2 regions of the Pseudoalteromonas sp. MIP2626 genome follow, and region 1 is predicted to be linked to the other one. Evidence: predicted binding sites of a transcription regulator. Region 1 holds the regulator's gene; the other holds the start of a gene.
The links. Region 1 encodes ArgR, which controls arginine synthesis, uptake and breakdown. Its sites were predicted from a motif close to ANTGAATANNTATTCANT; they were not measured.

Region 1 (4,221 bases):
TTGCAACTATTGTTGAGTTTATTCATACCGCAACACTATTACATGATGATGTTGTTGATGAATCTAACTTACGCCGAGGCACGCCTACAGCAAATGCTGAGTTTGGTAATGCTGCCAGCGTATTAGTGGGCGACTTTATTTACACTCGTTCATTTCAGCTTATGGTTGGCCTTGGTAAAATGCAGGTAATGCAAGTGCTTGCAGATGCAACTAACATTATTGCTGAAGGTGAAGTATTACAGTTAATGAACTGTAATGACCCCGACACCACTGAAGCGAGTTATATGCAGGTTATTTACTCTAAAACCGCTAAGCTATTTGAAGCCGCGACAGGCCTTGCGGCCATTATTACTGAGCAAAACCAAGCTACGCTTGATGCGCTTAACCTATACGGCATGCATTTAGGTACTGCGTTTCAGCTCGTTGATGACGTACTTGATTACAACGCAGATGCAGATCAATTAGGTAAAAATATTGGTGATGATTTAGCCGAAGGGAAACCAACTCTGCCGCTTATTTATGCAATGCAACATGGTAATGAGCAGCAAACACAGCTGATCCGTGACGCTATAGAGCACAGTAATGGCATGGATCATCTTGAAGAAATTTTAGCGGCACTTAAACAAACCAATGCGCTTGAATTTACGATGCAAAAGGCCGAACTTGAAGCCGACAAAGCCATTGCTTGCTTAGACTTTTTAGCTGAGTCTGAATATAAACAAGCACTTGTGAGCCTTGCCCGTATTGCAGTTGATCGCGATCACTAACTTTACTGCCTTTATGTGTAGCTAACCTGGGTGCAGGTTAGCTAAATTCCGAGCAATAAAAAAGCCTGCAAACGCAGGCTTTTTTGTCACTTGATTTTGGCTATTACGCCATGAAATCAACACCTTCTTTGATGTCTTTTTTCAGTGTTTCAAGCATGTCATTTTTTGCTTTTGTTTCAAATGCGCTTAGTTCGCCGTAAGAAAGAATTTCTTCTACGCCGTTTTTACCTAAACGTACTGGGTGTGCAAAGTACTCCGCATCGCCATTTTCAACAGCAACGTACGCGTAATCTACAACGTCTTCACCTTGTAGGCCTTTAACTAAAGACATACAAAAACGAGCTGCTGCTGCACCCATTGATAAAGTAGCTGAACCGCCACCCGCTTTAGCATTTACAACTTCAGTACCCGCATTTTGGATACGTGGAGTAAGTGCTGCAACTTCTTCATCTGTAAAGCTCACGCCTTCAACTTGAGAAAGTAGAGGTAAAATAGTAGTACCTGAGTGGCCACCGATTACAGGAACTTTAACAGTTGCTACGTCTACGCCTTTAAGTTCAGCAACAAATGCTTCTGAACGAATAACGTCAAGCGTAGTAATACCGAATACGCGTTTAGCGTCGTAAGTACCAGCTTTTTTAAATACTTCAGCAACAATTGGTACAGTGCCGTTTACTGGGTTAGTAATAATACCTACTAACGCTTTAGGACAACTTGCAACTATGCCTTCTGCTAACGTTTTGATGATGCCAGCATTTACATTAAATAAATCTGCACGATCCATACCTGGCTTACGTGGCATGCCAGCAGGAATAAGTACGATATCAGCATCTTTAAGCGCTTCATTTAACGCATCAGCGCCAAAGCCAGCTACTTTAACCGCTGTAGGGATATGAGATAGATCAACCGCAACACCTGGAACTACTGGTGCAACATCATATAGTGATAATTCAGAACCAGCTGGTAAGCCTGTTTTTAATAATAAAGACAACGCTTGACCGATACCGCCTGCAGCACCTAATACAGCAACTTTCATTGGAATTCTCCGTGATTTGAGGTAGGAAATATTTATGGCTCTAAGATAAAGAAATTAGCGACTAAAAACAAATTTATCCTGCCTATTTTCGTAATATTTTAGACCATAGTTGTAAAAACATTTGGCCTGAATACAGTAAACTGGCAAGTTAAATAAACAACTGCTGCATAATTATTCGTTTTTGTGTAGAATTTGCGGCATGGATAATAAAAAGCAAATAAAAACTATGCAACCACAAGACAAACAGGAAGCGTTAGTAAAAGCATTTAAAGCGCTTTTAAAAGAAGAAAACTTTGGTTCTCAAGGCGATATAGTAGATTCGTTAAAAGAGCAAGGTTTTGACAATATAAGCCAAAGTAAAGTGTCGCGCATGCTTAGTAAGTTTGGCGCGGTACGAACGCGCAATGCCAAACAAGAAATGGTGTATTGCTTGCCAGCAGAAATGGGCGTACCCACAGCAAAAAGCCCGCTGCGCCAGCTTGTTATTGATATAATGCATAACGAAATGATGATTATTATCCGTACCAGTCCAGGCGCGGCTCAGCTTATTGCGCGTTTACTTGACTCATTAGGTAAAGCCGATGGCGTGTTAGGTACTATAGCTGGCGACGACACTATTTTTATTGCCCCAGCTAAAATATCTGAAATAGACTTAACCCTAGAGCGGGTACGTATTTTATTTGATACGGTTTAGTATTTAAAACATGCGTTATAACTGTTTTAAAAACCCAACTGACGGTGCAAAAAACGCAGACCCCATATCGGCTTGAGTAAAATCAAGCCAATGATCATAGCACTCCCCCTCACCTAAACGACTTTTTAATACCTGTTCAAATGCGGTTCCACTGGCCGAGCAAGTAATTGACAGCATTCCTTGCTCGTAAACATCGCCATAAGGCATGCCTTGATTAAGTAATATTGGCTGGCCTTGCTCATCTTTTAATTCACTGCGTTGTGCATGGCTGGTTTCAAGCGCTGGGGCTATAAGAGTGTTGTCTAAGCGAGTGCGGCCTATTATTTGCTCTTGCTCATCTAGCGATAGATGCTGCCATACGCTTAGATCGTGCTTATAACGTTGCACATGAATATAACTGCCTTGATCCTCAAAGCTACCTGGTTTATTTATTAACGCCGTTGCCCGCTTTTGTCGGCCATGCGGCATTTTGCCACCATAAATAAAACCATTGAAATCGCGACCATCTAAAAATCTAAAATTACGAATTTGTTCCACCAGCTCTACGTCTGGTGCAAATAACTTTAAAATTTGCAGTGCAAATAAATGATTGACGTCTTCGCGGTCTGAACGTATTTGCACAAACAAATCACACGGCTGCACGCTCATTGCGTGTTCATTATGATTTATATTAGGAAAGCTTTGTAGTTCACTGGGGATATACTCTGGCAAAATATGCGGCCAATACTGTGCACCAATAGCCACCATACAAGAAAGCATAGATTCAGAAAACTGATCGCTAAACTCTTCCTCAATAGCGCTTACTTGCTTGAGCTTTGTACGTAATGACTCATCTTGGCCATCAAACACATTAAAAAATAAATGCAAACCGTGTAAGTTTGCTTCAGCACAAATCCCTGATTGCGCTTGTGCCATTGTTATTCCTTAGCTTATAAATAGATAAACACAGCGAATAACAAATTAATTTATGATTCGAAAAAATTCACCGTGTGGGGTTTTATTTTTATTATAACCTGCTCATTTTGAACAAATGACTGGCCATATTGCGCTGCAACTTCTATTTCTTGTTGTGCAATAACTACAGTGTAAACATAAGCCGAACCAATAAAACGACTGCTTAATATGGTGGCGCGTTCACTATGGCTATCTTTTTTATTGTCGCTCATTAGCTCTATTTGATGAGGACGCACATATATTTTTCCTATATTAGCCTGATGCTGGTGCGCAATAACCGACTCAACTAGGCCAAAAGCGGTTTTATATTCAGTTGCTGTTAACACTTCTGCGCTTAAGTATATGCCCTGACCCAGAAACTCTGCAACCTCCTTTGAGCTTGGTTTAGCAAAAAGCTGTTCTGGGGTGCCCTGTTGAGCTATTTTACCCTGGTGCATAATAGCCAGCGTGTCTGCAAATGCAAAAGCCTCTTCCTTTGAGTGGGTAACAAATACTGCCGACACTTGTTGAGTTTTAATTATGCGGCGAATATCGGCAATTAATTCAAAGCGTACTTGAGTGTCTATATTCGAAAACGGCTCATCAAGTAATAGTAAACTTGGTTTGTAAGCAAGTGCACGCGCAATCGCCACGCGCTGTTGTTGCCCACCCGATAACTGATGCGGATACCTGTCGGCGCAGCCAACTAAATGCACCAGCTTAAGCATTTCATCAACGCGCTGTTGCTTTTGCTCTTTACTCATTTTACTTAAGCCAAAAGCAATATTATG
Region 2 (4,221 bases), on a different contig from region 1:
GGAGCTTTATTACTTTTATCTTCAACACAAGGAACTGGCTCAAATGCATCTGGGTTGTTACGGTTTTTAATAAACTTCAAACCAACCTGTGGGAATAATGCATACGTTAGTACGTCATCAATTTGCTCATCAGCAAGAGTTAAACCTTGCTCTTGTACTTCTTTTAATAATTCAGCCTCAAGCGTTGCAAGCTCAGGTGCAATATTATCTGCAGGACGACAAGTAATTACCTCTGCTCCATCAAGCACACGCTCTTGTAGCTCTTTATTCATAGGTGCTGGTGTTAGGCCATATTCACCTTTTAATACGCCAGCTGTTTCTTTAGTAATTGTTTTATAGCGCTCACCCGTTAGTACATTAAGTACCGCTTGAGTGCCTACAATTTGCGACGTTGGTGTAACAAGCGGTAAAAAGCCAAGATCTTCACGTACACGTGGGATCTCAAGTAAAACTTCATTAAGCTTATCTGCTGCGCCTTGCTCTTTAAGCTGGTTTTCCATGTTAGTTAACATGCCACCAGGTACTTGCGCGAGTAAAATACGGCCATCAACCCCTTTTAAGCTACCTTCAAATGCCGCGTATTTTTTACGTACATCTCTAAAGTAAGCAGCAATTTCTTCAAGGTGATTTAAATCAAGCTCAGTATCACGCTCAGTCCCTTCAACTATCGATACAATAGTTTCAGTTGCGGTGTGTCCGTAAGTCATACTCATAGATGAAATTGCGGTATCAAGCATATCAATGCCTGCATCAATCGCTTTTTGATAAGTCGCAGTACTTAAACCTGTTGTGGCGTGGCACTGCATTGCAATTGGAATAGATACAGTTTCTTTTAGTGCTTTAATTAGTTTTTCAGCATCGTACGGCTTTAATAAACCCGCCATATCTTTAATACAAATTGAATGACAGCCTAAATCTTCCAACTGCTTAGCTAGCGTTAACCACATATCAAGCGTATGAACAGGGCTTACTGTATAAGAAATAGTCCCTTGGGCATGTGCGCCTACTTTTATAGCCGCTTTAATTGCCGTTTCAAGATTACGTACATCGTTCATTGCATCAAATATACGAAATACATCAACGCCATTTTTATGGGCACGCTCTACAAATTTTTCTACTACATCGTCAGCATAATGGCGGTAACCTAATAAATTTTGACCGCGTAATAGCATTTGCTGTTTAGTATTTGGCATCGCTTTTTTTAGTGCGCGAATACGCTCCCAAGGATCTTCACCTAAATAACGAATACACGAATCAAACGTAGCTCCACCCCACGACTCAATAGACCAATAACCTGCATCATCAAGCTTTTTTGCAATCGGTAGCATATCGTCAAGGCGCATACGAGTTGCTAACAATGATTGATGCGCATCACGTAGTACCAGTTCTGTTAATTTTAATTTAGCCATTTAAGTGCTCCTTTAATTATTGTTTGTTTTGTACTGAGCAATGGCAGCACTAATTGCGGCGATGTGCTCATTAGGCACACCTTGTGATTTAAAAGACGGTGTTCTGGCAGGCATTGCAAGCTCAGGCTCTGCAAAGCGAGATACCAGCTTAGACATAACCGTAACGCAGGTAATTAATAATGACAGAAACACAAACACCCCCACCATACCGGTTAGCATTAAGTTGCTTGCTGTTGTAAGTAAAGCAGCGATATCCATTTTCCTCTCCTATAAAACTTATACCGAAATCAAAATAAAAAATCATTTTACGTAAATAATTATTCACCGAATAATAACAAAAAACAGTGTTTTGTCTATAGCCTGTAAATTGGTAAAACCAATTTAAACAAAACTAACATGCTATTAATTAACTTAACACTACAAAAAGGACTAGATACGCGCTATTACATAGATAATAAAAATAGTGAATATAAATAAAAGTTATATAGGCGACCTAAAAACCGTTAATAATGCACTTAAAGTAAAGCGTTAACAGTTCTATTAGCATAAAGTAATTTCACCACTGGTAATTGGTCTTACCAAATATATTTGTTAATTATTCAACCATTTAAATAGCCGCTGTTATTAAGCCCGCTATGCTCGCAAGTCTCGAACTGCAATTTAATAGCTCTTAAACTCAATTCTAAAAATCAATATGCGCTAACTTCTCTTATAAAAAACTAACATCCATAATCACTTGTATCAGTATGAATAAATTACATAGCAAAGCGTAAAACTTACCATTGAGTGCACGCTGAAATAACACAAACAAAAACAAACTATTGATTTAAAAGTAAAAAAACATTGGCACGTAACTCGCATCATATCCATTGAGCAAATTTGATAAACCAAGGAGAATACAATGTTACGCTGGACAATCACTTTTTTAGTAATTGCTTTAATTGCTGCAGTGTTAGGTTTTGGTGGTATAGCAGGCGCCGCAGCGGGTATTGCAAAAATTATATTTTTTATATTTTTAATACTTTTAGTTATATCTTTAGTATCGGGTGCCCTACGTGGCAAAAAGCCCTAGGTAACAAACTAAAGTTTTAAACTAATTAAAAATCATTTAAATCAAAATTTACAAGGAATTACATTATGAATTCGACAACTTTAAGAGCAGCACTAATTGGCCTATTCGCAAGTTTATTTATTATGGGCTGTGAAGATAACCACGCAGAAGATGCTGGTGAACGTATTGACGAAGCAGTAACTGACGTGCAAAACAAAGTTGAAGATGCATGTGAAGAAGTAAAAGAAGGTGTAAATGCAGAAGAAACTAACTGTTAATTCTTCTAATTTATTAAAAAAACGGCTCTAAAATGAGCCGTTTTTTTATGCGTGTAATAAAATAACACCTAAACTTAAGATTGGATCTGATAAATAATAAACGCCAATATCTTTATCTATTATGCAGTTATTTATTATATAACTGCGCATTTACTGGTTAGCTTGTTAAAATGCATATAATTATGTTTTAAGAACTCCTATATGACACTTACAACAACCTATACGCTTGATAAGCCTTATTTTTATGAGTGCTTTGACGAATCAGTTGCACATAGCAAGCGCGCGCAACCAAAATATTTTTTATTGGTACTATTAATAGCACTTGGATTATTTGGGATTTATGGTTTAGACGATCATTACCTAGGATCTTTTCTGATCATGGTTGCGGTGCTCGAATGTATTGCCTTTTATTATCGCCGACCTTGGTGGGTTACTAGACAAATGCTAAGTAAAGCCTCGGGATCTGAGGTCACCCTTACTCTTGACGAAGAAGGGATTAAATCGAGTAACTTTTATAAAAACACCCAACTTCTGTGGTCAGATATTAACGAAGTTATAACCACAGAGCGCGGCATACTATTAAAAAACAAAAAAGGTATGCAGTATATATCCAAGCACATATTAACTGCCGAAACACTTAATTTTATACACAAAAAAGCCACTCAGTGAGTGGCTTTTGGCAATAACTCAGTATGTAACTAAGTTATGTACATTGCTGATTAAGCATTGCCAGGTTCAGGGTTAGACTTTTCAGCTTGAATACGCATGTAAATCTCTTCACGATGCACTGAAACGTCTTTTGGTGCGTTAACACCGATTCGAACTTGATTCCCTTTAACACCTAGAACAGTAACGGTTACTTCGTCACCGATCATTAGGGTTTCACCTACTCTACGAGTTAGTATTAGCATTCTTTTGCTCCCTTGTTCCAATAAAATTATAAGATTCCGCTAGAACATTTTAATGAAAATTAGACTGAAAAGTAAGTAAAACCTATCAATCTATTCATTTTCTGTTAAAAATATCTTATGTAATGCACGAACAGCCAACTCTAGGTATTTTTCATCTATTAAAACCGATATTTTAATTTCTGATGTAGACACTAAAATAACATTAATATTTTCTGCAGCTAATGCATCAAAAAATAAACTAGCAACACCCGAATGTGACTTCATACCCATACCAACAGCAGATACTTTAGCTACTGTTGTTAACCCAAAAATATTTTGTGCTGTTAACTGAGCTTGCTGCTCTGTTAAAACGTCTAATGCATGTAAATAATCATTTGTATGTACAGTAAAAGCATAGTCTACTTTGTCAACATTATGATTAACTTGATTAATCATATCTATTTCGATGCCGTTATCTGCAAAAAGTTTCAAAATCTTTGCAAGATATTGTGTACCACTCAGTACACCCTCTACATTTATCAAACATTCATCACGATTAAACGCAATACCCGAAACGACATTGCCAGGCATAT

Region 2: the regulator ArgR is predicted to act here: its motif matches at 1,718-1,735, upstream of HC000_RS10815 (OadG family transporter subunit).

What each region holds. Positions count from the first base shown of each region.
Region 1 is NZ_JAATTW010000003.1:24,794-29,014, reverse strand. Features, by position in the region: gene ispB (octaprenyl diphosphate synthase) at 1-767, shown strand, start outside; gene mdh (malate dehydrogenase) at 871-1,803, opposite strand; gene argR (transcriptional regulator ArgR) at 2,030-2,497, shown strand; gene HC000_RS02920 (Dyp-type peroxidase) at 2,513-3,412, opposite strand; gene HC000_RS02915 (ABC transporter ATP-binding protein) at 3,463-4,221, opposite strand, start outside.
Region 2 is NZ_JAATTW010000022.1:38,732-42,952, forward strand. Features, by position in the region: gene oadA (sodium-extruding oxaloacetate decarboxylase subunit alpha) at 1-1,409, opposite strand, end outside; gene HC000_RS10815 (OadG family transporter subunit) at 1,422-1,667, opposite strand; gene HC000_RS10820 (DUF1328 family protein) at 2,311-2,481, shown strand; gene HC000_RS10825 (hypothetical protein) at 2,547-2,738, shown strand; gene HC000_RS10830 (YcxB family protein) at 2,940-3,407, shown strand; gene csrA (carbon storage regulator CsrA) at 3,458-3,649, opposite strand; gene HC000_RS10840 (aspartate kinase) at 3,740-4,221, opposite strand, start outside.